Regions from separate parts of the Priestia sp. HNGD-A6 genome, predicted to be linked through region 1. Evidence: a T-box and tRNA genes for the amino acid it is inferred to sense, from the RefSeq annotation. Region 1 holds a T-box; the other regions hold tRNA genes.
What was found. A T-box is a leader RNA that pairs with one kind of tRNA and senses whether it is charged. The one in region 1 lies ahead of serS (serine--tRNA ligase), so its partner is inferred to be a tRNA-Ser.
Positions count from the first base shown of each region.

Region 2: it has a tRNA-Ser gene. The T-box ahead of serS (serine--tRNA ligase) is inferred to sense a tRNA for this amino acid. The anticodon was not compared.
Region 3: it has a tRNA-Ser gene. The T-box ahead of serS (serine--tRNA ligase) is inferred to sense a tRNA for this amino acid. The anticodon was not compared.
Region 4: it has a tRNA-Ser gene. The T-box ahead of serS (serine--tRNA ligase) is inferred to sense a tRNA for this amino acid. The anticodon was not compared.

Region 1 is NZ_CP138621.1:2,744,866-2,752,317, reverse strand. It holds gene SCI76_RS14015 (YaaC family protein) at 18-983, opposite strand; gene guaB (IMP dehydrogenase) at 1,100-2,566, shown strand; gene SCI76_RS14005 (serine hydrolase) at 2,717-4,072, shown strand; gene pdxS (pyridoxal 5'-phosphate synthase lyase subunit PdxS) at 4,263-5,150, shown strand; gene pdxT (pyridoxal 5'-phosphate synthase glutaminase subunit PdxT) at 5,172-5,759, shown strand; T-box leader at 5,817-6,029, shown strand; gene serS (serine--tRNA ligase) at 6,082-7,359, shown strand.
Region 2 is NZ_CP138621.1:2,553,887-2,561,338, reverse strand. It holds gene sigB (RNA polymerase sigma factor SigB) at 1-218, shown strand, start outside; gene SCI76_RS12900 (PP2C family serine/threonine-protein phosphatase) at 218-823, shown strand; gene SCI76_RS12895 (Tex family protein) at 908-3,082, shown strand; gene cmpA (cortex morphogenetic protein CmpA) at 3,140-3,256, opposite strand; gene SCI76_RS12885 (SprT family protein) at 3,366-3,815, shown strand; tRNA gene SCI76_RS12880 (tRNA-Asn) at 3,950-4,024, shown strand; tRNA gene SCI76_RS12875 (tRNA-Ser) at 4,028-4,118, shown strand; tRNA gene SCI76_RS12870 (tRNA-Glu) at 4,128-4,202, shown strand; tRNA gene SCI76_RS12865 (tRNA-Val) at 4,227-4,302, shown strand; tRNA gene SCI76_RS12860 (tRNA-Asp) at 4,332-4,407, shown strand; tRNA gene SCI76_RS12855 (tRNA-Gln) at 4,419-4,493, shown strand; tRNA gene SCI76_RS12850 (tRNA-Lys) at 4,498-4,570, shown strand; tRNA gene SCI76_RS12845 (tRNA-Leu) at 4,583-4,665, shown strand; tRNA gene SCI76_RS12840 (tRNA-Leu) at 4,688-4,773, shown strand; tRNA gene SCI76_RS12835 (tRNA-Arg) at 4,864-4,940, shown strand; tRNA gene SCI76_RS12830 (tRNA-Gly) at 4,945-5,018, shown strand; rRNA gene SCI76_RS12825 (16S ribosomal RNA) at 5,100-6,651, shown strand; rRNA gene SCI76_RS12820 (23S ribosomal RNA) at 6,877-7,452, shown strand, end outside.
Region 3 is NZ_CP138621.1:3,135,079-3,142,530, forward strand. It holds rRNA gene SCI76_RS15930 (23S ribosomal RNA) at 1-315, shown strand, start outside; rRNA gene rrf (5S ribosomal RNA) at 425-540, shown strand; tRNA gene SCI76_RS15940 (tRNA-Val) at 550-625, shown strand; tRNA gene SCI76_RS15945 (tRNA-Thr) at 652-727, shown strand; tRNA gene SCI76_RS15950 (tRNA-Lys) at 736-811, shown strand; tRNA gene SCI76_RS15955 (tRNA-Leu) at 826-907, shown strand; tRNA gene SCI76_RS15960 (tRNA-Gly) at 931-1,005, shown strand; tRNA gene SCI76_RS15965 (tRNA-Leu) at 1,020-1,108, shown strand; tRNA gene SCI76_RS15970 (tRNA-Arg) at 1,118-1,194, shown strand; tRNA gene SCI76_RS15975 (tRNA-Pro) at 1,199-1,275, shown strand; tRNA gene SCI76_RS15980 (tRNA-Ala) at 1,281-1,356, shown strand; tRNA gene SCI76_RS15985 (tRNA-Met) at 1,387-1,463, shown strand; tRNA gene SCI76_RS15990 (tRNA-Ser) at 1,491-1,583, shown strand; tRNA gene SCI76_RS15995 (tRNA-Met) at 1,609-1,685, shown strand; tRNA gene SCI76_RS16000 (tRNA-Asp) at 1,690-1,765, shown strand; tRNA gene SCI76_RS16005 (tRNA-Phe) at 1,774-1,849, shown strand; tRNA gene SCI76_RS16010 (tRNA-His) at 1,860-1,935, shown strand; tRNA gene SCI76_RS16015 (tRNA-Gly) at 1,947-2,020, shown strand; tRNA gene SCI76_RS16020 (tRNA-Ile) at 2,027-2,103, shown strand; tRNA gene SCI76_RS16025 (tRNA-Asn) at 2,107-2,181, shown strand; tRNA gene SCI76_RS16030 (tRNA-Ser) at 2,185-2,275, shown strand; tRNA gene SCI76_RS16035 (tRNA-Glu) at 2,296-2,367, shown strand; gene glgB (1,4-alpha-glucan branching protein GlgB) at 2,662-4,623, shown strand; gene SCI76_RS16045 (glucose-1-phosphate adenylyltransferase) at 4,574-5,725, shown strand; gene SCI76_RS16050 (glucose-1-phosphate adenylyltransferase family protein) at 5,748-6,773, shown strand; gene glgA (glycogen synthase GlgA) at 6,770-7,452, shown strand, end outside.
Region 4 is NZ_CP138621.1:2,171,077-2,178,528, reverse strand. It holds rRNA gene SCI76_RS10965 (23S ribosomal RNA) at 210-3,145, shown strand; rRNA gene rrf (5S ribosomal RNA) at 3,209-3,324, shown strand; tRNA gene SCI76_RS10955 (tRNA-Val) at 3,431-3,506, shown strand; tRNA gene SCI76_RS10950 (tRNA-Thr) at 3,511-3,586, shown strand; tRNA gene SCI76_RS10945 (tRNA-Tyr) at 3,595-3,678, shown strand; tRNA gene SCI76_RS10940 (tRNA-Gln) at 3,685-3,759, shown strand; tRNA gene SCI76_RS10935 (tRNA-Lys) at 3,764-3,836, shown strand; tRNA gene SCI76_RS10930 (tRNA-Gly) at 3,846-3,920, shown strand; tRNA gene SCI76_RS10925 (tRNA-Arg) at 3,927-4,003, shown strand; tRNA gene SCI76_RS10920 (tRNA-Pro) at 4,008-4,084, shown strand; tRNA gene SCI76_RS10915 (tRNA-Ala) at 4,090-4,165, shown strand; tRNA gene SCI76_RS10910 (tRNA-Met) at 4,196-4,272, shown strand; tRNA gene SCI76_RS10905 (tRNA-Ser) at 4,300-4,392, shown strand; tRNA gene SCI76_RS10900 (tRNA-Met) at 4,418-4,494, shown strand; tRNA gene SCI76_RS10895 (tRNA-Asp) at 4,499-4,574, shown strand; tRNA gene SCI76_RS10890 (tRNA-Phe) at 4,583-4,658, shown strand; tRNA gene SCI76_RS10885 (tRNA-His) at 4,669-4,744, shown strand; tRNA gene SCI76_RS10880 (tRNA-Gly) at 4,756-4,829, shown strand; tRNA gene SCI76_RS10875 (tRNA-Ile) at 4,836-4,912, shown strand; tRNA gene SCI76_RS10870 (tRNA-Asn) at 4,916-4,990, shown strand; tRNA gene SCI76_RS10865 (tRNA-Glu) at 4,995-5,066, shown strand; gene SCI76_RS10860 (M48 family metallopeptidase) at 5,276-6,535, shown strand; gene aceA (isocitrate lyase) at 6,928-7,452, shown strand, end outside.

The DNA of each region.
Region 1 (7,452 bases):
AAGACTAGCTATTTTAGCTAGTCTTTTTTTGTGTGTTCATTTAAGTAACAAGAAATTAAGTAAGGAATCTTTTGAGCTGTAACCTCAAGGAACCTCAAGATAAATGGATAATCTTTCGAAGAGTATGTATGCAATAATTCATACCACCACTCTGTTTCATAACGTGAAATCATACTTAAATTATAAAGTAATAAGTAATGTGCCAACATCTCAGGGAAATATAAGCAGCTATCTTTTTCCAACGGTGCATGCAGCGTGTTAGCTTGGAAATTGTACATAAAAGGTGAACAATTATATAAACAGCTTGAAGGATCAAGAATACATACCTGATCTTCTGCCAAAGACAATGATAGACGGGAACGCTCTTTTAAAAAAGAATAGAGTCTTTCGTGATTCATATGATAACACCGTGTAACTTGTTCAGGAATAGGCAAAGAGGTAGCTGGAAGCGATCCAATAGTTGTTAAATGGGAAGATGGCCTCGTGCCCAAATTTAAAAATAATGTATCTAATTCAGGTACACAAGACAACAGATAATTCATTGTATATTTACTACCTTCTAGTTGTTTCACATGAAACAATTCTTCTCCTACTTGTGAAAATAAACCGCTTTTTTGAATCTTAACTTCATCATCTAAAAAATCATAACTTTGTTTTTTTCTTTTTCGTGTTGATACTCCATGTGCTAACACCGCCGTATTTTCGGGATATACGGGGTTTTGTGTTAACAAACAAGCTTTTAACAGCTGTGACATTCCATAAAATAATAAAACGGGTTGAACTGATACAGGAGATTGTGCCGCAACTTGATAATAATTTTTACTGTGTTCCAAATAATAAATAAATGGGTAACTGTTTTTAAAACTATGTTGCTCTGCATCGCTATAATTCAATTTTTGATAGCGCTTTTTTAAAAAATCTTGTACAAAAGGAACGGAGAAAAATAAATTGTAGGACGTCCAAACATCATTAAATTTATGCAACTAAATCACCTTTTCTTTTTATTAGAATTATCTGATATCTAGTGAAGTTATTGACAGGTACATATCTGCTTGTTAATCTACTAATAATATTCTGTCGTTTAAAGGAGGATTCTATAATGTGGGAAAGCAAATTTTCTAAAGAAGGCTTAACATTTGATGACGTTTTACTGGTGCCAGCAAAATCTGAGGTACTACCTAAAGACGTTGATATGAGTGTTGAACTAACAAAAACATTAAAATTAAAGGTGCCGTTCATCAGTGCAGGAATGGATACAGTTACAGAAGCTGAAATGGCTATTGCGATGGCTAGACAAGGTGGTTTGGGTATCATTCACAAAAACATGTCGATTGAACAGCAAGCAGAACAAGTTGATAAAGTAAAACGTTCTGAAAGTGGTGTTATCACGGATCCTTTCTTTTTAACTCCTGAAAACCAAGTATTTGCTGCTGAACACTTAATGGGCAAATATCGTATCTCAGGTGTGCCGATTGTCAACAACGAAGAAGAACAAAAACTAGTTGGAATCCTTACAAACCGTGACTTGCGTTTCATCCAAGATTATTCAATGCAAATTGCTGATGTAATGACAAAAGAAGAATTAGTTACTGCTCCAGTAGGAACGACTTTAGAAGAAGCAGAGAAAATTCTACAGCAATACAAAATTGAAAAGTTACCTCTTGTAGATGACAATGGCGTATTAAAAGGCCTTATCACAATTAAAGACATTGAAAAAGTAATTGAGTTTCCAAATGCAGCTAAAGATCAACAAGGTCGATTATTAGTTGGAGCAGCTGTTGGCGTAACAGCTGATTCAAATGTTCGTATCGAAAAATTAGTACAAGCTGGCGTTGATGTTATCGTTATTGATACAGCGCATGGACATTCACAAGGCGTTTTAGATACAGTGCGCAGCATTCGCGAGGCATATCCAGAATTAAATATTATTGCTGGTAACGTAGCAACGGCTGAAGGTACAAAAGCATTAATTGAAGCCGGAGCAAACGTAGTAAAAGTAGGAATTGGACCTGGTTCAATTTGTACAACTCGTGTTGTCGCTGGTGTAGGCGTTCCACAAATTACGGCAGTATATGACTGTGCAACTGAAGCTCGTAAGCACGGGGTAGCTATTATTGCAGATGGCGGTATTAAGTACTCTGGAGATATCGTAAAAGCACTTGCAGCTGGTGGACATACAGTAATGCTAGGAAGCCTTCTAGCAGGAACGACAGAAAGCCCTGGCGAAACAGAAATCTACCAAGGAAGACGCTTTAAAGTGTATCGTGGAATGGGCTCTGTGGGAGCTATGGAAAAAGGAAGTAAAGATCGATACTTCCAAGAAGATAATAAAAAATTAGTTCCAGAAGGTATCGAAGGCCGTTTGCCTTACAAAGGACCTGTAGCAGATACTTTATATCAAATGATTGGTGGTTTACGTGCAGGAATGGGTTACTGTGGTTCAGCTAACTTAGAAGCGTTACGTGAACAGGCACAATTCATCCGTATGACTGGAGCAGGCTTAAGAGAAAGTCACCCACATGATGTACAAATTACAAAAGAATCTCCTAACTATTCTATGAGATAATCATGAATGTGTAAAAAACACGTTTCCTTAATAGGGAAACGTGTTTTTTATGTCATTAATCATGAATGTAACAGTACTTCTTTATCTATTTTTTTAAATTTTAGTATGATAAAATTACATTTATGTGAGTTTACGTTTGGAGGGTATAGAGTGAGAAACGCAGTACAGAAACAATTAATTTGTGTCATTGCTGTTATGTTAATGGCCAGCGTATTTTTTGTCTCTACACAAGCATCAGCTGCTTCTAAGACAGATGATATTGGCGTTGAAGCAGACGCAGCCATTTTAGTAGAGGCAAGTACGGGGAAAGTGCTATACGGGAAAAATACGGATGCTTTATTAGGTATTGCAAGCATGACAAAAATGATGACGGAATACCTAGTATTAGAATCCATAAAAGATAAGAAATTATCTTGGGATCAACGTGTGCCAGTTAGTAAATATGCAGCTAAAATTTCTCAGGATTATGGATTATCAAATGTACCATTAATCGAAAACCAAAAATATACGGTAAAAGAATTATATGATGCCATGGCTATTTATTCAGCTAATGGAGCAGCCATTGCTTTAGCTGAAGCTGTCAGTGGTTCTGAAGAAGGTTTCATTAAGTTAATGAATGAAACAGCAAAAAAATTAAATATGGGTGAATCAAAATTTGTCAATTCTACAGGTCTTTCTAATTCCTTGTTAAAAGGGATGTATCCAAAAGGAACAAAGGAAGAAGATGAGAACCTCCTATCTGCTCGGGCAGTTGCTACTCTTGCTTATCACTTGATTCATGATTATCCAGAATCTTTGGAAGTAGCCAAAACTCCTTCCAAGATGTTTAGACAAGGGCAACAAGGCGAAACAAAAATGAACAATTGGAATAAGATGCTCCCTGGTTTTTCAGCTGCATACAGCGGCGTAGACGGCTTAAAAACTGGTCATACAGATTTTGCAGGTCAATGTTTCACTGGAACTGCAGAGCGTAACGGGGTAAGATACATAACAGTTGTAATGAATGCCAAGGAAAACGGTAAGTCTACAGAAGCTGCTCGTTTTTCTCAAACGAAAAAGATATTGGATTATGCTTTTAGTCATTTTCAGTTAAAAGAAGTAGTGCCTGCTAACGGCGAGATTAAAGGGCATGAAACAATTGATGTTGCTAAAGGAAAATCAAAAGAAGCTTCCGTTTCTCCAAAGAATTCGGTAAAAATTATTACCGAAAAAGGTCAAAAAGATCATACTAAAATCAACTTTAAGTTAAACGATAAAGTTATGAACGATCAAAAAGTTGTTGCTCCTATTAAAAAAGGAGAAACAGTTGCTTATGTAAGTGCAACAAACAGCAATCTTAAAGATCTAGGCTATGTAGGAGGCCAAACTACAGATAGCATGACGCCGGTCGTGACAAACGAATCTGTTGAAAAAGCTGGATGGTTCTCTCTCGCTATTCGCAGTATTGGTAACTTCTTCAGCGATATTTGGATGAATGCTGCAAATACAGTGAATAACTGGTTTTAATGATAACTCAAGAGAAAGAAGAGATACTACAAGGGAGTATCTCTTTTTTTTATTTTTAGATTTGTTTGTATATAATCTATAAATTAGATAGGAATTTTCCGAAAAATACGGTAAAATAGACACTAAGTTTTGAATTTTGTATATACACTAAAAATTATTGTGAAACACTTGATACAGGAGGAAGACAAACATGAATAACATTACAGGTACTGATCGTGTAAAACGAGGAATGGCGGAAATGCAAAAAGGTGGCGTTATCATGGACGTGATCAACGCAGAGCAAGCAAAAATTGCAGAAGCAGCAGGCGCTGTTGCCGTTATGGCATTAGAGCGTGTTCCAGCTGATATCCGTGCAGCAGGCGGCGTGTCTCGTATGGCAGACCCAACAATTGTTGAAGAAGTGATGAATGCTGTGTCCATTCCAGTTATGGCAAAAGCTCGTATTGGCCATATTGTTGAAGCACGCGTGCTAGAAGCGATGGGTGTAGACTACATCGATGAAAGTGAAGTGTTGACTCCAGCTGATGAGGAGTTTCATTTAAATAAAAATACATTTACGGTTCCATTTGTGTGCGGTTGTCGTGATCTTGGTGAAGCATCCCGCCGTATTGCTGAAGGAGCTGCAATGCTTCGTACAAAAGGCGAACCAGGGACAGGAAACATCGTGGAAGCAGTGCGTCATATGCGCCAAGTAAACGCTCAAGTACGTAAAGTTGTGGGCATGGACGAAGATGAGTTAATGACAGAGGCAAAACTATTAGGCGCGCCTTATGAGTTATTACTGCAAATTAAACGTGAAGGCCGCCTACCGGTTGTAAACTTTGCAGCGGGCGGTGTAGCAACACCAGCAGACGCAGCGTTAATGATGCAGCTTGGAGCAGACGGTGTGTTCGTTGGCTCAGGAATCTTTAAATCCGACAACCCTGAAAAATTTGCTCGAGCAATCGTTGAGGCAACAACGCATTATCAAGATTATGAACTCATTGCAAACTTGTCAAAAGGATTAGGAAGCGCAATGAAAGGGATTGAAATTTCATCATTATTACCAGAAAACCGCATGCAAGAGCGTGGATGGTAATTTAAAGGGAGTTTTGACAAAATGGTAAAAGTAGGCGTGTTAGGATTACAAGGTGCCTTTCGCGAGCATGCACAAGCATTAGAAGCAGCAGGCGCTGAAGCCATTATCATTAAAAAAGTTGAACAGCTAGACGAAATAGATGGTTTAATCCTACCGGGCGGCGAAAGCACAGCGATGCGTCGTCTAATTGACAAGTATGGCTTTATGGAACCTCTTCGCCAGTTTGCACAAGCAGGTAAACCGGTGTTTGGTACGTGTGCGGGTTTAATTTTACTTGCAGGACAAGTTGTTGACCGTGAAGAGCCCCATTTAGGTGTTATGGATATTACGGTAGCTCGAAATTCATTTGGGCGCCAACGAGATAGCTTTGAAGCTGCTCTAAATATTAAAGATATTGGTGAAGATTTTATAGGCGTATTTATCCGTGCTCCGCATATTGTAGAAGTAGGAGAAAACGTTGAAGTCTTGGCAATGCATAACGACCGAATTGTTGCAGCAAGACAAGGTCAATTCTTAGGATGTTCGTTTCATCCAGAATTAACAGATGATGCTCGCATGGCTCAGTATTTTGTAGCAATGGTTGAAGAAGCTTCGAAAAAACCTGTATAAATGAATTGCATCTTGTAAAGACTTGTAGTACATTATGATTAATAAAAATGATATTGGTATAAAGCGTTGATAGGAAATAGTAATAAGATTTTTGATTTCAAGAGAGTCGATGGCTGGTGTGAATCGATAATCAATTCTTATGAATCCGTCCTGGAGCAAGCTGTCGAAAAAGTAGTAGGCAGTTTCGGTTCATCCGTTATCTGGTTTAAGAGGAAGGCTTATTTTAGCTTTCAATTAGGGTGGCAACGCGGGTAAACTCTCGTCCCTTTCACAGGGATGAGAGTTTTTATTTTGCCCTTTTATACTAAAGGAGGTACTCAGTATGTTAGATTTAAAATTTTTACGTGCTAATTTTAATGAAGTAAAAGAAAAGCTCAAGTTTCGTGGTGAGGACTTAACGGACTTAGGTCGCTTTGAAGAGTTAGATGCAAAACGCCGTGAGCTAATTGCTCAAACAGAAGAGTTAAAAAGCAAGCGAAATGAAGTATCACAGCAAATTGCACAATTGAAACGTGAAAAACAAGATGCTGATCATTTAATCGTCGAAATGCGTGAAGTAGGAGACCGCGTAAAGCAATTGGATGAAGAGCTTCGCAGCGTTGAAGAAGAGTTAGAGCTATTGCTGCTTTCAATTCCTAACGTTCCACATGAAAGTACGCCTGTAGGTGAAACTGAAGATGATAACGTAGAAGTTCGCAAATGGGGAGAAATTAAACAATTTGATTTTGAACCAAAACCGCATTGGGATTTAGGAACAGATTTAAATATTTTAGATTTTGAAAGAGCTTCGAAAGTAACGGGAAGCCGCTTTGTATTTTATAAAGGGTTAGGTGCAAGATTAGAACGTGCTCTTATTAACTTTATGATGGATTTACATATGGATGAGCATGGTTATGAAGAAATCCTTCCTCCATATATGGTGAATCGTACAAGTATGACAGGAACAGGGCAGCTTCCTAAATTTGAAGAAGATGCATTTAAAATTAAAGAAGAAGATTATTTCTTAATTCCTACAGCTGAAGTACCAGTTACAAATTTACATCGTGATGAAATTTTAAGCGGAGATCAGCTTCCAATTGCTTATACAGCGTATAGTGCTTGCTTCCGCTCAGAAGCAGGCTCTGCAGGAAGAGATACACGTGGGCTTATTCGCCAGCATCAGTTTAATAAAGTAGAACTTGTTCGCTTTGTTAAGCCAGAAGATTCTTATGATGAATTAGAAAAATTAACGGGCCATGCTGAAAAGGTTCTTCAACTATTAGGTTTACCTTACCGAGTTCTAAGCATGTGTACAGCTGACTTAGGTTTCACAGCAGCCAAAAAGTATGATATTGAAGTTTGGATTCCAAGTTATGAAACGTATCGTGAAATTTCTTCTTGTTCAAACTTTGAAAGCTTCCAAGCTCGCCGTGCTAATATTCGCTTCCGCCGTGATACAAAAGCAAAACCAGAACATGTTCATACACTAAATGGTTCTGGCTTAGCAATTGGCCGTACGGTAGCTGCAATTTTAGAAAACTACCAGCAGGAAGATGGATCAATTCAAATTCCAGAAGTGCTGCGTCCATATATGGGAAATAAAGAAGTTATTTCTAAATAAAAGTAGAAGATGTTCATTAAATTAATTTTTAATGAACATCTTTTTTAAAAAAATTAATAAAAGAGTTGACTTCATTATTTTTATATGATAAAT
Region 2 (7,452 bases), 190 kb from region 1:
CTGATCAGCGCTTAGTGTTAGAAAAGATTCTTCATGTATTAAGCGATAGAGAAAAAGAAGTAATTCGCTATACATTTATTGAAAATCTGAGTCAAAAAGATGCCGGTGAGAAATTAGGGATTTCTCAAATGCATGTATCTCGACTGCAAAGAAGAGCGCTTGATAAGCTAAGGACTGCAGCTCGCTCAGATTCTAACGATTCGGAGTATATGTCGTGATGACAGTAGACCCGAATACAAAGTCGATTCAAACTCATATATATCAAGAGCCAAAGCAAGGGAACGTGTGTTGTGGAGATAGTTACTATGTCAAAGAAACGGATGATTATTTTCTATGTGCAGTGGCAGATGGATTAGGAAGCGGTGAACAAGCCAGAGCCGCTTCTGTAGCTGTTACGGATGTAGCGAAAGCTCATCATCATCTAGATGTAGATGAGATTATTTCTAAGTGCAACAAGGCTACTCGACATACAAGAGGCGCAGCAGTAGCTATTTTGAAAATTGATAAAAAACATAACGAATTTCATTACACAAATGTAGGTAATATCCGCTTTTATCTGTATTCTCCGGAGGGGAAATTAACGTACCCTCTGCCAATTCAAGGTTTTTTATCAGGGAAAATTCAAAAGTTCCGCACACAAACCTTCCCATATGACTCCGGTTCTAAATTTTTGATTCATACAGATGGCTTAGAATTAAAAGAGATTAAATCTGTTTTTGCTAACTCGATGAATGTCGATCAATTGTCGACACGCCTACAGGCAGCAATTCGATCTCATAATGACGATATTACGTATATCGCTGGTCATCTTCCAACTGCATAGCCTTTCTTTTTAGCTCACATGTGTTATTGCATGTGAGTTTTGTTACAATAGAGACAAAGTTTCATTTAGGTAGGAGGATAAGCTGTGTCTGTTGCAACGAAATTAGATAATCAAATTGTTCAACGTGTAAGTAAAGAGGTAGAGATTTCACACAAGCAAGTACAAAACGTAATTGCTTTAGTAGAAGATGGTAATACAGTTCCCTTTATTGCTCGATATAGAAAAGAACAAACTGGTGCTTTGGATGAAGTCCAAATCCGGAATATTTTAGATTCCTGGAACTACTTAATGAATTTAGAGGAGCGTAAAGAGGAAGTTCACCGATTAATTGAAGAGCAAGGGAAATTAACTGAGGAACTGGCTGCTCAAATTCATCAAGCGAAGAAATTGCAGCAAGTAGAAGATTTATACCGCCCTTTTAAGCAAAAACGACGTACAAAAGCAACTGTAGCAAAAGAAAAAGGTCTTGAACCATTAGCACAGTGGCTACTAAGTTTCCCGAATTCTGACGTAAACATTGAAGCGCAAACATACATAAATGAAGAAGCAGGAGTTCAATCTTCTGACGAAGCTATTCAGGGAGCCCTAGACATTGTAGCGGAACAAATTTCTGACGAAGCATCTTACCGTCAATGGATTCGTACGACCACTGTAAAAGATGGCATAATTGTTACTTCAGTCAAAGATCCGGAAAAAGATGAAAAAAATATCTATGAAATGTACTATGAATATACAGAAGCGGTAAAGCGAATCGTTCCTCACCGTATTTTAGCTATGAATAGAGGAGAAAAAGACGGTATTTTAAAAGTGAGTATTGACGCGCCTACAGATCGTATTCTTTCATATTTACATAAAGAAGTAATCAAGAAAAGGGATTCTTCAGCTGAAGGTTATATCATCTCAGCTATAGAAGATGCTTATAAACGCTTAATAGAACCATCTATTGAACGCGAAATTCGTAAAGACCTATCAGAAAAAGCGGAAGAAAGAGCCATTCACATCTTTTCTGAAAACTTACGAAAACTTCTTCTCCAACCTCCATTGAAAGGTAAAGTGGTATTAGGAGTAGATCCAGCTTTTCGAACAGGCTGCAAATTAGCTGTAGTCGATGAAACAGGCAAGGTATTAAAAATTGATGTTATTTATCCACATCCTCCTGTGAGAAAAGCAGCTGAAGCACAAAATAAATTAAAGAAAATGTTCGCTGAATACCCTATTGAAGTAGTGGCAATTGGAAATGGAACGGCATCTCGCGAAACGGAGCAATTTGTAGCGGATGTTCTTAAAGAAATTGAAAACCCAGTTTATTATTTGATTGTGAATGAAGCGGGAGCAAGCGTATATTCGGCTTCTGATGTTGCTAGAGAAGAATTCCCTGATTTTCAAGTAGAAGAGCGAAGCGCTGTATCGATTGCCAGAAGGCTGCAAGATCCGCTGGCTGAGCTTGTGAAAATCGATCCTAAGTCGGTAGGGGTAGGGCAATATCAGCATGATGTGTCTCAAAAGCAATTAAATGATTCACTGACTTTTATTGTAGAGACAGTAGTAAACCAAGTAGGAGTGAATGCAAACACGGCTTCTGCTTCGCTTCTACAATACGTTGCTGGTCTAAATAAGACAGTTGCTCAAAACATTGTAAAATATCGGGATGAAAACGGAAAATTCTCTAACCGAAAACAGTTGAAGAAAATTCCGCGTCTAGGGGCTAAAACATATGAGCAGTGTATTGGGTTTTTACGTATTATAGAAGGTGAAGAACCTTTAGACAGAACGGGTATCCATCCTGAAACATATGGAGACGTTAAAAAGCTTTTAAAGAAAGCGGAAGTGAAAGAGACTGAACTTGGAACGGAGAAAGTAAAAGAAGCATTAAAACATATTTCTTTACCCGAAATATCAGAAGAACTAAGTATAGGGGAGCTTACTTTAAAAGACATTATAGAAGCGCTCGTAAGACCGGAAAGAGATCCTCGTGATGAACTGCCAAAACCTTTGCTCCGTCAGGATATTTTGAAGCTAGAGGATCTAGCAAAAGGTATTCAGCTTGAAGGAACGGTGCGAAACGTCGTAGACTTCGGAGCGTTCATCGATATAGGAGTTAAGCAAGACGGTCTAGTCCATATTTCTAAATTAACGAATCGGTACGTTAAGCATCCCCTCGATGTCGTTTCAGTAGGAGATTTGGTGAATGTGTGGGTAGAAGACGTAGATATGAAAAAAGGAAGAGTTGCACTGACGATGATTCCGCCCCATCAATAATAAAATTGCCTTTTCAGATTTTCTGAAAAGGCAATTTTATTTGTAAAAAGAAGTGATTTAAGAAGCGGAATTATTTTTTTGATAAAAAAACCAACATTGGTTGAGCAATTTTATTTGTGCGCGGTCTTTTTCAGAATAAGCGCGCCTCATTTGTTTTTGTAGCCACATTGGCATAAGGACAATCACTCCTTTTCATTTATGATAAGGTGAATAGTGAGTATGTAATGAAGTGTATGCCCAAAGAGCTAGTCAGGTGATTTCATACAGTAGAGGAGTATATAAGATGAATGATAAGGATTTACAAATACTTGTAGAAGAAATTTCATTGAAGCTGTTTCACAAACCATTTCGTCATGAAGCCACTTTTAATTCTCGGTTACGTACGACAGGCGGAAGGTATTTGTTACGTACATCTAATATAGAAGTAAACTACAAATACTTTGAACAATATGGCACACAAGAAATAGTAGAAATTATTAAACATGAGCTCTGTCACTATCATTTGCATATTGAGGGGAAAGGGTATAAGCATGGAGATCAAGACTTTAAAAGGTTAATGAAAGAAGTAGACGCACCTCGATTTTGTCAGGCATTGAAAAAAGAAAGTGATGGAAAGAAAAAAGAGCACATATATGTATGTATGCAGTGTGATCAAAAATATGTTCGAAAAAGAAAAGTGAACACAGTTAAATATGTTTGTGGGAAGTGTAAAGGTAAATTAAAAAAAATGTAGAAGATGCTTGACTAAAATAGATTCATTATGGTAAATTAATAAAGCCGTCTCAAATAAACGGCAAAGAAATTACAAAAACTTATTGACATTACATATAATGTCGATTACAATGTAAGAAGTCTGATAAATATTATTCCACAGTAGCTCAGTGGTAGAGCTATCGGCTGTTAACCGATCGGTCGTAGGTTCGAGTCCTACCTGTGGAGCCATATGGAGAAGTACTCAAGTGGCTGAAGAGGCGCCCCTGCTAAGGGTGTAGGTCGTGTAAGCGGCGCGAGGGTTCAAATCCCTCCTTCTCCGCCATTTTATAATGGCCCGTTGGTCAAGCGGTTAAGACACCGCCCTTTCACGGCGGTAACACGGGTTCGAATCCCGTACGGGTCACCATTGATTTTTATTTACATATCCTGTGGAGGATTAGCTCAGCTGGGAGAGCACCTGCCTTACAAGCAGGGGGTCGGCGGTTCGATCCCGTCATCCTCCACCATTTTGACTGTTTTATACATAATTTTGGATGGTCCCGTGGTGTAGCGGTTAACATGCCTGCCTGTCACGCAGGAGATCGCGGGTTCGATTCCCGTCGGGACCGCCATTTTAAATTATTGGGCTATCGCCAAGCGGTAAGGCAACGGATTTTGATTCCGTCATGCGTTGGTTCGAATCCAGCTAGCCCAGCCATAAAGAGCCATTAGCTCAGTTGGTAGAGCATCTGACTTTTAATCAGAGGGTCGAAGGTTCGAGTCCTTCATGGCTCATTTTCATTTCTTGCGGGTGTGGCGGAATTGGCAGACGCGCTAGACTTAGGATCTAGTGTCTTTACGACGTGGGGGTTCAAGTCCCTTCACCCGCATCTTATTCATTTTATGTATTTAGCGGTCGTGGCGGAATGGCAGACGCGCTAGGTTGAGGGCCTAGTGGGGGCGACCCCGTGGAGGTTCAAGTCCTCTCGGCCGCACCAAAAAAACTTTTTAAAAAAGTGTTGACATAAGAAAATAGAAATGATATTATAATAAAGTCGCCAAAACAACGGCGGTAAATATCATAAGAAGCGCCCGTAGCTCAATTGGATAGAGCGTTTGACTACGGATCAAAAGGTTAGGGGTTCGACTCCTCTCGGGCGCGCCATATTGCGGGTGTAGTTTAGTGGTAAAACCTCAGCCTTCCAAGCTGATGTCGTGAGTTCGATTCTCATCACCCGCTCCAAATATATTGAACTTTGAAAACTGAACAAAGCGACAAACGTCAACGTTAATTTTTATTTTTTAAATGAGCAAGTCAAACATTTCTTCGGAGAGTTTGATCCTGGCTCAGGATGAACGCTGGCGGCGTGCCTAATACATGCAAGTCGAGCGAACTGATTAGAAGCTTGCTTCTATGACGTTAGCGGCGGACGGGTGAGTAACACGTGGGCAACCTGCCTGTAAGACTGGGATAACTTCGGGAAACCGAAGCTAATACCGGATAGGATCTTCTCCTTCATGGGAGATGATTGAAAGATGGTTTCGGCTATCACTTACAGATGGGCCCGCGGTGCATTAGCTAGTTGGTGAGGTAACGGCTCACCAAGGCAACGATGCATAGCCGACCTGAGAGGGTGATCGGCCACACTGGGACTGAGACACGGCCCAGACTCCTACGGGAGGCAGCAGTAGGGAATCTTCCGCAATGGACGAAAGTCTGACGGAGCAACGCCGCGTGAGTGATGAAGGCTTTCGGGTCGTAAAACTCTGTTGTTAGGGAAGAACAAGTACAAGAGTAACTGCTCGTACCTTGACGGTACCTAACCAGAAAGCCACGGCTAACTACGTGCCAGCAGCCGCGGTAATACGTAGGTGGCAAGCGTTATCCGGAATTATTGGGCGTAAAGCGCGCGCAGGCGGTTTCTTAAGTCTGATGTGAAAGCCCACGGCTCAACCGTGGAGGGTCATTGGAAACTGGGCAACTTGAGTGCAGAAGAGAAAAGCGGAATTCCACGTGTAGCGGTGAAATGCGTAGAGATGTGGAGGAACACCAGTGGCGAAGGCGGCTTTTTGGTCTGTAACTGACGCTGAGGCGCGAAAGCGTGGGGAGCAAACAGGATTAGATACCCTGGTAGTCCACGCCGTAAACGATGAGTGCTAAGTGTTAGAGGGTTTCCGCCCTTTAGTGCTGCAGCTAACGCATTAAGCACTCCGCCTGGGGAGTACGGTCGCAAGACTGAAACTCAAAGGAATTGACGGGGGCCCGCACAAGCGGTGGAGCATGTGGTTTAATTCGAAGCAACGCGAAGAACCTTACCAGGTCTTGACATCCTCTGACAACTCTAGAGATAGAGCGTTCCCCTTCGGGGGACAGAGTGACAGGTGGTGCATGGTTGTCGTCAGCTCGTGTCGTGAGATGTTGGGTTAAGTCCCGCAACGAGCGCAACCCTTGATCTTAGTTGCCAGCATTTAGTTGGGCACTCTAAGGTGACTGCCGGTGACAAACCGGAGGAAGGTGGGGATGACGTCAAATCATCATGCCCCTTATGACCTGGGCTACACACGTGCTACAATGGATGGTACAAAGGGCTGCAAGACCGCGAGGTCAAGCCAATCCCATAAAACCATTCTCAGTTCGGATTGTAGGCTGCAACTCGCCTACATGAAGCTGGAATCGCTAGTAATCGCGGATCAGCATGCCGCGGTGAATACGTTCCCGGGCCTTGTACACACCGCCCGTCACACCACGAGAGTTTGTAACACCCGAAGTCGGTGGAGTAACCGTAAGGAGCTAGCCGCCTAAGGTGGGACAGATGATTGGGGTGAAGTCGTAACAAGGTAGCCGTATCGGAAGGTGCGGCTGGATCACCTCCTTTCTAAGGATTTTTACATGACGTACGTTTTGACACTTTGTTCAGTTTTGAGAGTTCAATCTCTCAATTATAGAAAGCATACTACTTTCTTCTTACTAGATAAGAAGAATTTTGGTTGCGATTGTTCTTTGAAAACTAGATAACAGTAATTGCTGAGGAAAAGTGAAACTTTTCTTTAATCAAACCAATAAATAACACAACATTATGTTGTACCATTTATTCGCTAATGGTTAAGTTAGAAAGGGCGCACGGTGAATGCCTTGGCACTAGGAGCCGATGAAGGACGGGACTAACACCGATATGCTTCGGGGAGCTGTAAGTGAGCTTTGATCCGGAGATTTCCGAATGGGGAAACCCACTGTTCGTAATGGAACAGTATCTTTATCTGAATACATAGGATATTGAAGGCAGACCCGGGGAACTGAAACATCTAAGTACCCGGAGGAAGAGAAAGCAAATGCGATTTCCTGAGTAGCGGCGAGCGAAACGGAATTAGCCCAAACCAAGAGGCTTGCCTCTTGGGGTTGTAGGACACTCTATACGGAGTTACAAAGGAACGAAGTAAATGAAGCGACCTGGAAAGGTCCGTCGAAGAAGGTAACAACCCTGTAGTTGAAACTTCGTTCCCTCTTGAGTGGATCCTGAGTACGGCGGAACACGTGAAATTCCGTCGGAAGCTGGGAGGACCATCTCCCAAGGCTAAATACTACCTAGTGACCGATAGTGAACCAGTACCGTGAGGGAAAGGTGAAAAGCACCCCGGAAGGGGAGTGAAAGAGATCCTGAAACCGTGTGCCTACAAGT
Region 3 (7,452 bases), 390 kb from region 1:
TCAGAACGTCGTGAGACAGTTCGGTCCCTATCCGTCGTGGGCGTAGGAAATTTGAGAGGAGCTGTCCTTAGTACGAGAGGACCGGGATGGACACACCGCTGGTGTACCAGTTGTCTTGCCAAAGGCATCGCTGGGTAGCTATGTGTGGACGGGATAAGTGCTGAAAGCATCTAAGCATGAAGCCCCCCTCAAGATGAGATTTCCCATAGCGCAAGCTAGTAAGATCCCTGAAAGATGATCAGGTTGATAGGTCAGAGGTGGAAGCGTGGCGACATGTGTAGCTGACTGATACTAATCGATCGAGGACTTAACCAAACTTTAAAAGTGTAAGCTTTACTCAGCAAACTGTTATCTAGTTTTGAAAGAATAAATCTTTCGAAAAAAAGTATTGCTTTCTTTATATAATAGTGTATAATATAATATGTCTGGTGGCGATAGCGAAGAGGTCACACCCGTTCCCATACCGAACACGGAAGTTAAGCTCTTTAGCGCCAATGGTAGTTGGGACTTTGTCCCTGTGAGAGTAGGACGTTGCCAGGCTTTTATATCGGAGGATTAGCTCAGCTGGGAGAGCACCTGCCTTACAAGCAGGGGGTCGGCGGTTCGATCCCGTCATCCTCCACCATCGACTATTTAAGTCAGAGATTGCACGCCGGTGTAGCTCAATTGGTAGAGCAACTGACTTGTAATCAGTAGGTTGGGGGTTCAAGTCCTCTTGCCGGCACCATTTTTTTCGAGCCATTAGCTCAGTTGGTAGAGCATCTGACTTTTAATCAGAGGGTCGAAGGTTCGAGTCCTTCATGGCTCACCATTTAATATTCACACGCGGGTGTGGCGGAATTGGCAGACGCGCTAGACTTAGGATCTAGTGTCTTACGACGTGGGGGTTCAAGTCCCTTCACCCGCATCTTTACTTAATTTCATATATGCGCGGAAGTAGTTCAGTGGTAGAACACCACCTTGCCAAGGTGGGGGTCGCGAGTTCGAACCTCGTCTTCCGCTCCACGTATATAAGTCCTGCCGGGGTGGTGGAATTGGCAGACACACAGGACTTAAAATCCTGCGGTAGGTGACTACCGTGCCGGTTCAAGTCCGGCCCTCGGCACCATTTTAATAAGCGCCCGTAGCTCAATTGGATAGAGCGTTTGACTACGGATCAAAAGGTTAGGGGTTCGACTCCTCTCGGGCGCGCCATAAACGGGAAGTAGCTCAGCTTGGTAGAGCACTTGGTTTGGGACCAAGGGGTCGCAGGTTCGAATCCTGTCTTCCCGACCATTTATGGGGCCTTAGCTCAGCTGGGAGAGCGCCTGCCTTGCACGCAGGAGGTCAGCGGTTCGATCCCGCTAGGCTCCACCAATGAAATTAAATAATTGTAACGAATAATATGGCGGTGTAGCTCAGCTGGCTAGAGCGTACGGTTCATACCCGTGAGGTCGTGGGTTCGACTCCCTCCGCCGCTACCATATAAGTTACATTTGTTATAAATATACGGAGGAATACCCAAGTCCGGCTGAAGGGATCGGTCTTGAAAACCGACAGGGGTGTTAAAGCCCGCGGGGGTTCGAATCCCTCTTCCTCCGCCATTTATTTATATCATATTCATATCATCGCGGGGTGGAGCAGTTCGGTAGCTCGTCGGGCTCATAACCCGAAGGTCGCAGGTTCAAATCCTGTCCCCGCAACCAAAGTGGTCCCGTGGTGTAGCGGTTAACATGCCTGCCTGTCACGCAGGAGATCGCGGGTTCGATTCCCGTCGGGACCGCCATTTTGTTTGGCTCGGTAGCTCAGTTGGTAGAGCAAAGGACTGAAAATCCTTGTGTCGGCGGTTCGATTCCGTCCCGAGCCACCATTTTAAGACGGCGATTGTGGCGAAGTGGTTAACGCACCGGATTGTGGTTCCGGCATTCGTGGGTTCGATTCCCATCAGTCGCCCCATCTTAAGTAACGCGGGTGTAGTTTAGTGGTAAAACCTCAGCCTTCCAAGCTGATGTCGTGAGTTCGATTCTCATCACCCGCTCCAAATAATGGGCCTATAGCTCAGCTGGTTAGAGCGCACGCCTGATAAGCGTGAGGTCGGTGGTTCGAGTCCACTTAGGCCCACCATATTCCACAGTAGCTCAGTGGTAGAGCTATCGGCTGTTAACCGATCGGTCGTAGGTTCGAGTCCTACCTGTGGAGCCATACGGAGAAGTACTCAAGTGGCTGAAGAGGCGCCCCTGCTAAGGGTGTAGGTCGTGTAAGCGGCGCGAGGGTTCAAATCCCTCCTTCTCCGCCAGTCGTTTTAAATTTAAATATGGCCCGTTGGTCAAGCGGTTAAGACACCGCCCTTTCACGGCGGTAACACGGGTTCGAATCCCGTACGGGTCATCTTAAAAAGGTTTGCATATATGCAAACCTTTTTTTATTTGCGCTTTTTTAAAGATTAAGTAAACAGGAATAATAGTTAGGAATAATTACCATGAATTTTCAGAATAAAAAGTAAGTTTTAAGCAGGATTTTCCCTATATCATATGGAATTATTCATAAAGTAATAAAGTATGAAGAGTATGGAATAAAGAGTAATTTTAAAGAACATTTATTCTATTATATTTGTAGAAAAGGTTTATGTTTTTACTATAAAAGGGAATGAGTGGTAAGAAGCGTATATTATGTGCGTATATTATGTTTGAAGTTAAAGGGGTGGCAAAAGTGAATCTAGCGGTTCAGCCTACTGAATTTGATGTTCATTTGTATCACGAAGGAAACTTATTTCGCAGTTACTCTATTTTCGGTGCGCATCAGGTAACGGTAGAAGGAATTGAAGGCGTACGATTTTGCGTGTGGGCACCTCATGCAAAGGGTGTAAGCGTTGTAGGTGATTTTAATAAATGGAACGGTTTTCAACATTCAATGGTTAAAGTTAATGAAGAAGGTATTTGGATGACATTTATCCCTGAATTAGAACAAGGGACTATTTATAAATATGAAATCATCACACAAAGCAATCAAAAAAAATTAAAAGCAGATCCATACGCTTTCTTCAGTGAAGTGCGTCCAAACACTGCGTCTATTGTTTACTCATTGGATGGGTACAAATGGAACGACCAATATTGGCGTAGAAAGAAAAAACAGCAAAATATATATGAAAGACCACTGTGTATTTACGAGCTGCATGCAGGGTCTTGGAGGACTCATGAAGATGGCAGCCTTTATACATACAGTGAATTAGCACAGGAGCTTATTCCTTATATTGCTGAACAAGGTTTTACACATATTGAGTTATTACCAGTCATTGAGCATCCGCTCGACCGATCCTGGGGATATCAAGGAACTGGATACTATTCTGCTACCAGTCGATACGGTACACCTAAAGAGTTGATGAACTTTATAGATGAGTGTCATCAAAATAATATAGGCGTTCTTTTAGACTGGGTACCCGGGCATTTTTGTAAGGATGAACATGGTCTGTATATGTTCGATGGAGAACCTACTTATGAATACAAAAAAGAACCCGACCGTGAAAACTATGTTTGGGGAACAGCTAATTTCGATTTAGGCAAGCCTGAAGTACAAAGTTTTCTCATTTCGAACGCTTTGTTTTGGTTGGAGTACTTCCACATAGATGGATTTCGAGTAGATGCTGTAGCTAATATGCTTTATTGGCAAAATTCTTCTGGAAAAGCAGTAAATGATGGAGCTGTCAGCTTCTTAAAAAAATTGAATGAAGCTGTTTTTAAATCTGATGAAACGATATTAATGATGGCAGAAGATTCAACGGATTGGCCCCTTGTTACAGCACCTACGTATGAGGGAGGTTTAGGCTTTAATTATAAGTGGAACATGGGATGGATGAATGACGTTTTAACGTACATGGAAGCTGGCGTGGAAAGACGTCCCTATCTTCACGATAAAATGACCTTTTCACTAATGTATGCGTTTAACGAAAACTTTATTTTGCCGCTTTCTCATGATGAAGTCGTACATGGGAAAAAATCATTGCTTAATAAGATGCCAGGTGATTACTGGCGCAAGTTTGCACAGCTTCGACTGCTATATGGATATTTCTTTGCACACCCTGGAAAAAAGCTTTTATTTATGGGCGGAGAGTTTGGCCAATTTGATGAGTGGAAAGATTTGGAAGAATTAGACTGGATGCTTTATGACTTTGACATGCATCGCAATCTTAACGGATATATGAAGGATCTCATCAAGATTTATAAAAGAAGCAAGCCTTTATATGAATTAGACCATAATCCAGATGGATTTGAATGGATTGATGTTAACAATCATCATCAACAAATTTTCTCCTTTATTCGCAAGTCGAAAGAAAATCAGGAGATTTTTATAGTTGTTAGCAATTTTTCTGAGTATCCATATCATTCTTACAAAGTTGGAGTTCCAGTTGAGACAGAGTACATTGAAGTTATTAACAGTGATGACGAAGTGTACGGCGGTTCAGGCATTGTAAATAAAAAGGCATTAAAATCAGTGGATGAATCGTTTCACGGTCAACCTTTTTGCATTGAAATGAATATTCCGCCGTTTGGCATTAGTATACTACGAGCAAAGAGAAAACGAGGGGAGAGAAAACAACATGTTAAAAAAGAAATGCGTAGCGATGTTATTGGCAGGAGGAAAAGGTAGTCGGCTAAGTTCACTTACAAAAAATCTAGCAAAGCCAGCTGTACCATTTGGTGGTAAGTATCGAATTATTGATTTTGCTTTAAGTAATTGTACAAATTCAGGTATTGAAACAGTAGGTGTATTAACACAATATCAACCGCTAGTTCTCAATTCATACATTGGAATTGGAAGCGCTTGGGATTTGGACCGACGGAATGGTGGCGTCACAGTATTGCCTCCATACGCGGAGTCAGATGGAGTAAAGTGGTATAAAGGCACGGCTAGCGCTATTTATGAAAATTTAAACTATTTGACACAATATGATCCTGAGTACGTACTGATTCTATCAGGTGATCACATTTATAAAATGAACTATGAAAATATGCTTGATTATCATATAAACAAAGAAGCAGATGTAACGATTTCTGTTATTGAAGTACCTTGGGAAGAAGCGAGCCGTTTTGGTATTTTAAATACAAATAGTGACCTAGATGTAATGGAGTTCGATGAAAAGCCACAGCGTCCTAAAAATAATCTAGCTTCTATGGGGATTTATATTTTTAAATGGAGTATTTTAAAAGAATATTTAGAAATGGATGCACGCAATCCATACTCAAGCCATGATTTTGGTAAAGATGTTATTCCGCTTTTACTAGATGAAAAGAAAAAGCTAATTGCATATCCATTCCAAGGTTATTGGAAAGATGTAGGAACTGTAAAAAGCTTATGGGAAGCGAATATGGATTTGTTATGTGATAAAGACGAGCTTAATTTATTTGACTCTTCATGGAAAGTATACTCTGTTAACCCTAATCAGCCTCCTCAATATATTGCGCCAAACGCCTGCGTGGTGGAGTCATTAGTAAATGAAGGGTGCGTTGTCGAAGGAAACGTAGAGCAGTCCGTGTTATTTCCAGGTGTACAAATCGGTTCAGGTTCTGAAGTTAAGAAAACGGTTGTCATGCCTACTGCAAAGATAGGCTCTAACGTATATATTGAAAACGCAATTGTTCCATCGGACATTGAAGTTCCAGACGGTACTATCATTCGACCGACCAAAGGAAGCGAAGAAGTAATTCTTGTTACTCAAGAATTGATTGAATCAGTTGCTAAATGCATTTAACGAACAGAGAGGATGAACGACATTGAATAATCAAATGCTTGGTATTATTGATGCTTGTACAAACACAACAGCGCTGCAGCCTTTAACCTTTTATAGATCGATTGCTGCCATTCCTTTTGCAGGGCGCTATCGATTAATCGATTTTACGCTTTCTAATATGGTGAACTCTGGAATTTCGAGCGTTGCCATTTTTCCTCGTGATCGCTATCGCGCATTGATGGATCATATAGGTTCAGGAAAAGAATGGGATTTGGATCGGAAGCGAGATGGATTGTTTATCTTCCCTCCTATGACAAGTGATTTACACTTAGAGAGTCCATCACTATTCACGCAGTTCCGTTATCATATTGATTATTTCTTAAGAAGTAAGCAGGAATACGTATTAATTGCTAATAGTTATACGATATGTACAGTTGACTTTGAGCACGTGCTGCAGCGTCATATTGCTTCAAATGCAGATATTACTGAAATGAAGCAGGGTGATAAATCGCTTAATATGTATATTATTAATAAATCTATTCTAGTTAATATTTTGCAAAATGAATCGCATGATTTTTATACGATTAAAGAAATGGTTCGATATATGGCACAATCTCATCGTGTAGAAAAGTACGAGCACCATGGATATACGGCTGAGATTTCTAGCTTAGATGCCTACTATAAAACAAGTATGGAAATTTTATCTCCAGATGTTTGGAAGCAGTTATTTATCAACGAACGTCCTGTTTTCACTAAAGTAAAAGATGAACCGCCTACTCGTTACGCAAAAAAAGCGGTTGTGAAAAACTCAATGATCGCAAACGGGTGCGTGATTGAAGGACATGTGGAAAATAGTATTATCTTCCGAGGCGTTAAAATTGGAAAAGGTACGGTCGTTAAGAATAGCATTGTGATGCAAAAAGGCGTTATTTTAGAAAATAGTGTATTAGAAAATGTTGTTTTAGACAAAGATGTGAAAATAGGAAGTAATGAAACGTTGCTAGGTGAGTCAGGTCTACCTAGAGTCATTGCTAAAGGAACAACTCAAGGAGCGTTGATGAAGTCGTGAATGTATTATTTGCTGTATCAGAATGTGTACCTTTTATTAAAACAGGAGGATTAGCAGACGTAGCAGGTGCCCTGCCTAAAGAATTAAAAAAGTTAGGAACGAACGTATGTGTAGTCATGCCAAAGTACGGAACCATTCCTCAACATTATCAAGATGAAATGGTGCTTGAAAAAGTTATTCATGTGCAGGTTGGGTGGAGAAGACAGTACTGTGGGATTGAATCGTTAACGATGGATGGCGTTAAATATATTTTCATTGATAATGAATATTATTTTAAAAGAGATAGCTTATATGGGCACTACGATGACGCTGAACGATTTGCTTTCTTCAGCAGAGCTGTGCTTGAAGCTATCCCATTTTTAGAGAATGAGCCTGATATCATTCATTGTCACGACTGGCATACGGCTATGATTCCATTTTTACTTCGTGCTAATTATGATATGTATGATCATATCCAGACGGTCTTTACGATTCATAACTTGCAATTCCAAGGAATTTTCCCTAAAAGCAATTTATATGAGCTATTAAATTTAAATGATTATTATTTTACTACAAGCCAGCTCGAGTTTTATGGGAATATTAATTTTATGAAAGCGGCTCTTGTATCAGCTGATAAAATTACCACGGTAAGTCCTACATATCGAGATGAAATTCAAATGCCCTATTACGGAGAAAGTTT
Region 4 (7,452 bases), 570 kb from region 1:
AGTTCAATCTCTCATTAATAATTGCGCCTGCGATTACTCGGCGCAAAACTGCACGTAGATATCACAGTGATGTTCATCATGATGTGATTGAAGTCAGTTGTTTTGTTCTTTGAAAACTAGATAACAGTAATTGCTGAGGAAAAGTGAAACTTTTCTTTAATCAAACCAATAAATAACACAACATTACGTTGTACCATTTATTCGCTAATGGTTAAGTTAGAAAGGGCGCACGGTGAATGCCTTGGCACTAGGAGCCGATGAAGGACGGGACTAACACCGATATGCTTCGGGGAGCTGTAAGTGAGCTTTAATCCGGAGATTTCCGAATGGGGAAACCCACTGTTCGTAATGGAACAGTATCTTTATCTGAATACATAGGATATTGAAGGCAGACCCGGGGAACTGAAACATCTAAGTACCCGGAGGAAGAGAAAGCAAATGCGATTTCCTGAGTAGCGGCGAGCGAAACGGAATTAGCCCAAACCAAGAGGCTTGCCTCTTGGGGTTGTAGGACACTCTATACGGAGTTACAAAGGAACGAAGTAAATGAAGCGACCTGGAAAGGTCCGTCGAAGAAGGTAACAACCCTGTAGTTGAAACTTCGTTCCCTCTTGAGTGGATCCTGAGTACGGCGGAACACGTGAAATTCCGTCGGAAGCTGGGAGGACCATCTCCCAAGGCTAAATACTACCTAGTGACCGATAGTGAACCAGTACCGTGAGGGAAAGGTGAAAAGCACCCCGGAAGGGGAGTGAAAGAGATCCTGAAACCGTGTGCCTACAAGTAGTCAGAGCCCGTTAACGGGTGATGGCGTGCCTTTTGTAGAATGAACCGGCGAGTTACGATCCCATGCAAGGTTAAGCTGATAAGGCGGAGCCGTAGCGAAAGCGAGTCTGAATAGGGCGTTTAGTATGTGGTTGTAGACCCGAAACCAGGTGATCTACCCATGTCCAGGGTGAAGTTCAGGTAACACTGAATGGAGGCCCGAACCCACGCACGTTGAAAAGTGCGGGGATGAGGTGTGGGTAGCGGAGAAATTCCAATCGAACCTGGAGATAGCTGGTTCTCTCCGAAATAGCTTTAGGGCTAGCCTCATGTTGTGAGAGTCTTGGAGGTAGAGCACTGATTGGACTAGGGGCCCCCAACGCGTTACCGAATTCAGTCAAACTCCGAATGCCAAAGACTTATCCATGGGAGTCAGACTGCGAGTGATAAGATCCGTAGTCAAAAGGGAAACAGCCCAGACCACCAGCTAAGGTCCCCAAGTATACGTTAAGTGGAAAAGGATGTGGAGTTGCTTAGACAACCAGGATGTTGGCTTAGAAGCAGCCACCATTTAAAGAGTGCGTAATAGCTCACTGGTCGAGTGACTCTGCGCCGAAAATGTACCGGGGCTAAACGTATCACCGAAGCTGTGGATTGACATCTTTGATGTCAGTGGTAGGAGAGCGTTCTAAGTGCAGCGAAGTCAGACCGTAAGGACTGGTGGAGCGCTTAGAAGTGAGAATGCCGGTATGAGTAGCGAAAGACAAGTGAGAATCTTGTCCACCGAATGCCTAAGGTTTCCTGAGGAAGGCTCGTCCGCTCAGGGTTAGTCGGGACCTAAGCCGAGGCTGAAAAGCGTAGGCGATGGCCAACAGGTTGATATTCCTGTACCACCTCCCCGCCGTTTGAGTAATGGGGGGACGCAGTAGGATAGGGTAAGCGCGCTGCTGGATATGCGCGTTCAAGCAGTTAGGCTGATGAGTAGGCAAATCCGCTCATCATAAAGGCTGAGCTGTGATGACGAGGGAATTATAGTACCGAAGTTCCTGATTCCACACTGCCAAGAAAAGCCTCTAGCGAGGCGGGAGGTGCCCGTACCGCAAACCGACACAGGTAGGCGAGGAGAGAATCCTAAGGTGATCGAGAGAACTCTCGTTAAGGAACTCGGCAAAATGACCCCGTAACTTCGGGAGAAGGGGTGCTCTGGTAGGGTGTATAGCCCGAGAGAGCCGCAGTGAATAGGCCTAGGCGACTGTTTAGCAAAAACACAGGTCTCTGCGAAGCCGCAAGGCGAAGTATAGGGGCTGACGCCTGCCCGGTGCTGGAAGGTTAAGAGGAGGGGTTATCCTTTGGGAGAAGCTCTGAATCGAAGCCCCAGTAAACGGCGGCCGTAACTATAACGGTCCTAAGGTAGCGAAATTCCTTGTCGGGTAAGTTCCGACCCGCACGAAAGGCGTAACGATCTGGGCACTGTCTCAACGAGAGACTCGGTGAAATTATAGTACCTGTGAAGATGCAGGTTACCCGCGACAGGACGGAAAGACCCCGTGGAGCTTTACTGTAGCCTGATATTGAATTTTGGTACAGCTTGTACAGGATAGGTAGGAGCCTGAGAAGCCGGAGCGCTAGCTTCGGTGGAGGCGTCGGTGGGATACTACCCTGGCTGTATTGAAATTCTAACCCGCGGCCCTGATCGGGCCGGGAGACAGTGTCAGGTGGGCAGTTTGACTGGGGCGGTCGCCTCCTAAAATGTAACGGAGGCGCCCAAAGGTTCCCTCAGAATGGTTGGAAATCATTCGTAGAGTGTAAAGGCACAAGGGAGCTTGACTGCGAGACCTACAAGTCGAGCAGGGACGAAAGTCGGGCTTAGTGATCCGGTGGTTCCGCATGGAAGGGCCATCGCTCAACGGATAAAAGCTACCCCGGGGATAACAGGCTTATCTCCCCCAAGAGTCCACATCGACGGGGAGGTTTGGCACCTCGATGTCGGCTCATCGCATCCTGGGGCTGTAGTCGGTCCCAAGGGTTGGGCTGTTCGCCCATTAAAGCGGTACGCGAGCTGGGTTCAGAACGTCGTGAGACAGTTCGGTCCCTATCCGTCGTGGGCGTAGGAAATTTGAGAGGAGCTGTCCTTAGTACGAGAGGACCGGGATGGACACACCGCTGGTGTACCAGTTGTCTTGCCAAAGGCATCGCTGGGTAGCTATGTGTGGACGGGATAAGTGCTGAAAGCATCTAAGCATGAAGCCCCCCTCAAGATGAGATTTCCCATAGCGCAAGCTAGTAAGATCCCTGAAAGATGATCAGGTTGATAGGTCAGAGGTGGAAGCGTGGCGACATGTGTAGCTGACTGATACTAATCGATCGAGGACTTAACCAAACTTTTAAAAGCGTAAGCTTTACTCAGCAAACTGTTACCTAGTTTTGAGAGAGCAATCTCTTGTCTGGTGGCGATAGCGAAGAGGTCACACCCGTTCCCATACCGAACACGGAAGTTAAGCTCTTTAGCGCCAATGGTAGTTGGGACTTTGTCCCTGTGAGAGTAGGACGTTGCCAGGCAATGAATAAGACCCCTTTTTATGCTCTTGTAAAAGAGTCTAGGGGTTTTTTATTTGGCTCATTTGTAAAAAACTTATATACACATTTAATGTTGTGTATGATATTTGGAGGATTAGCTCAGCTGGGAGAGCACCTGCCTTACAAGCAGGGGGTCGGCGGTTCGATCCCGTCATCCTCCACCACCGTGCCGGTGTAGCTCAACTGGTAGAGCAACTGACTTGTAATCAGTAGGTTGGGGGTTCAAGTCCTCTTGCCGGCACCATTTATATCGGAGGGGTAGCGAAGTGGCTAAACGCGGCGGACTGTAAATCCGCTCCTTCGGGTTCGGCAGTTCGAATCTGCCCCCCTCCACCATTTTATTGGGCTATCGCCAAGCGGTAAGGCAACGGATTTTGATTCCGTCATGCGTTGGTTCGAATCCAGCTAGCCCAGCCATAGAGAGCCATTAGCTCAGTTGGTAGAGCATCTGACTTTTAATCAGAGGGTCGAAGGTTCGAGTCCTTCATGGCTCATTTTAATAAGCGGAAGTAGTTCAGTGGTAGAACACCACCTTGCCAAGGTGGGGGTCGCGAGTTCGAACCTCGTCTTCCGCTCCATATAAAGCGCCCGTAGCTCAATTGGATAGAGCGTTTGACTACGGATCAAAAGGTTAGGGGTTCGACTCCTCTCGGGCGCGCCATAAACGGGAAGTAGCTCAGCTTGGTAGAGCACTTGGTTTGGGACCAAGGGGTCGCAGGTTCGAATCCTGTCTTCCCGACCATTTATGGGGCCTTAGCTCAGCTGGGAGAGCGCCTGCCTTGCACGCAGGAGGTCAGCGGTTCGATCCCGCTAGGCTCCACCAATGAAATTAAATAATTGTAACGAATAATATGGCGGTGTAGCTCAGCTGGCTAGAGCGTACGGTTCATACCCGTGAGGTCGTGGGTTCGACTCCCTCCGCCGCTACCATATAAGTTACATTTGTTATAAATATACGGAGGAATACCCAAGTCCGGCTGAAGGGATCGGTCTTGAAAACCGACAGGGGTGTTAAAGCCCGCGGGGGTTCGAATCCCTCTTCCTCCGCCATTTATTTATATCATATTCATATCATCGCGGGGTGGAGCAGTTCGGTAGCTCGTCGGGCTCATAACCCGAAGGTCGCAGGTTCAAATCCTGTCCCCGCAACCAAAGTGGTCCCGTGGTGTAGCGGTTAACATGCCTGCCTGTCACGCAGGAGATCGCGGGTTCGATTCCCGTCGGGACCGCCATTTTGTTTGGCTCGGTAGCTCAGTTGGTAGAGCAAAGGACTGAAAATCCTTGTGTCGGCGGTTCGATTCCGTCCCGAGCCACCATTTTAAGACGGCGATTGTGGCGAAGTGGTTAACGCACCGGATTGTGGTTCCGGCATTCGTGGGTTCGATTCCCATCAGTCGCCCCATCTTAAGTAACGCGGGTGTAGTTTAGTGGTAAAACCTCAGCCTTCCAAGCTGATGTCGTGAGTTCGATTCTCATCACCCGCTCCAAATAATGGGCCTATAGCTCAGCTGGTTAGAGCGCACGCCTGATAAGCGTGAGGTCGGTGGTTCGAGTCCACTTAGGCCCACCATATTCCACAGTAGCTCAGTGGTAGAGCTATCGGCTGTTAACCGATCGGTCGTAGGTTCGAGTCCTACCTGTGGAGCCATACTGGCCCGTTGGTCAAGCGGTTAAGACACCGCCCTTTCACGGCGGTAACACGGGTTCGAATCCCGTACGGGTCATCTCAAAAGCAGTTTGCATATGCAAACTGCTTTTTTTGTTTGTAAACAGAGTTTAGACAAAAGAATAAACTCTGTTTTTCGTTTTTCTATGATTTTCTCTTCACAATTTGCATTTCCTATAGCACATCTCTAAACGCTTGTTCTAAATTTCGAAAAAAAACCTACAATAGTAATAACAGAATACTGTTTGTACAAAAGGAGGGGAATGCGTGAAAAAAATTGTTTTGTGGTCCATCGGAGTTTTTCTTGTATATGCAGCTTGTATATGGGTGTATTTATTTTATATAAGTGACACCTCTATTCCACAATCATTAAAAGGTACCAGCGTGGATCCGGCTACGTTTATGAATGCAAGAGAACTTATGTTAACCGAAAAATATTCAAAGATTAGAGATGCGCTCTTTTTTATCCGATTTCCATATGAGTGGTTAGGGTTTATTTTAATTTTAGTGTTAGGTGTGTCTAAGAAAGTGAATAAGTGGTCTAAAGACGTCAGCCGTTTCAGTCTTCTCCAAACTGCTATTTATGTATTTTGGTTATCTGTTCTGCTGCTGATCTACTCTTTTCCTATGGACTGGATTAGCTATAAGCTTTCAACGGCTTACCATATTACGACGCAACCTTTCCAAGGATGGATGAAAGATCTTTTTACAGATTTTTGGGTGAACTATGCCACGATGTTTTTAGTGATTGCTGTGTTATATGCATTCATTCGTAAGTTTTCAAAAAGATGGTGGCTGTATGCGTGGCTAGTATCTATTCCATTTACGCTATTTTTGACGTTTATTCAACCAGTGGTTATCGATCCGTTATATAACGATTTTTATCCATTAAAGAATAAAGAGCTGGAGACGAAAATTTTGCATTTAGCAGATGAAGCTCATATACCTGCTAAGCATGTATATGAAGTAAACATGTCTGAAAAAACGAACTCTCTCAATGCATATGTAACGGGAATAGGTTCTAATTCAAGAATTGTGTTATGGGATACTACTCTTAATAAATTGACGGAACGTGAAATTTTGTTTATCATGGCGCACGAAATGGGTCACTATGTGAAGAAACATATTTATGTAGGGATTGCTTCAGCCTTAGTTTTATCGATTGTAGGTTTATGGCTAACGAAACATTTAGCTAGCTTTGTGATTAAGAGATGGGGGAAAGCATTAAAAATCACTTCTCTTAGTGATTTAAATTCATTACCGCTTATTCTACTTATTTTTTCTGTGCTCACATTTGCTGTAAGTCCTTTAACAAATATGCAGTCGCGTCATCATGAACTTCAATCTGACACGTACGCCATGGACTTAACAGGAGATAAACAAGCTGCTATTAAAACATTTCAGGATTTAACAAAATCAGGACTGTCCCAGGTGAATCCGCCGTATTTAGTGAAAATTTTTCGATATGGTCATCCAACAATATTGGAAAGAATTTCATTTGTTGAGAAGTATGAAAGAAATGAATAAGTGATATAAGAAAAAGTAAAGGATATATGAAGCCTTTTATACGTAGGTATTAATAGAAAAGCCTCCTTGCGAGTAGGAAAAAAATTCTAAAAGGAGGTTTCATTTTCGAAAGTACTGTTATATAATAACGTATGTAAAATAAAAACTGTTTTATAACAATGGGGAGGAATAGTTATTTGTGATTGAAAAGATAGCAGGCAAACTTATCAGCGTATATTCACCTCAACAAAGTCTTACTACATGTCCTTCAACTATTTACTTATTTCATCTACGTTCTTACTAAAGCTATGGCAAACTGCTAATTTACTTCATCATGAAACAGACATATTCTCACTGCTGCGTTTTATATTTTTATGAATATAGAATTTTAAATTCATTAGGGGGTATAAAGAATGAAAGAGATTCGTGTAAAAAACCTTGAAGAGAACTGGAAAAGCGATGAGCGTTGGAAAGGAATTGAACGTCCATATTCTGCAGAAAAAGTCATTGGACTGAGAGGATCCATTGATATTGAACACACGCTTGCTAGAAGAGGGGCCGAAAAGTTCTGGAACTTATTAAAAACAGAGCCATACGTTCATGCATTAGGAGCTTTAACAGGAAATCAAGCAGTACAACAGGTAAAAGCAGGGTTAAAAGCCATTTATCTCAGTGGATGGCAAGTAGCTGCAGATGCAAACCTTTCAGGAAATATGTATCCTGATCAAAGTCTATATCCAGCAAACAGCGTGCCGCATGTTGTGAAACGAATCAATCAAGCGCTGCAGCGTGCCGATCAAATTCAGCATTTAGAAGGAGAAGGGGACATTGATTACTTTGCTCCAATTGTAGCAGATGCAGAAGCAGGGTTCGGAGGACAGTTGAACGTATTTGAATTAATGAAAGGAATGATTGAGTCAGGAGCATCTGCGGTACAC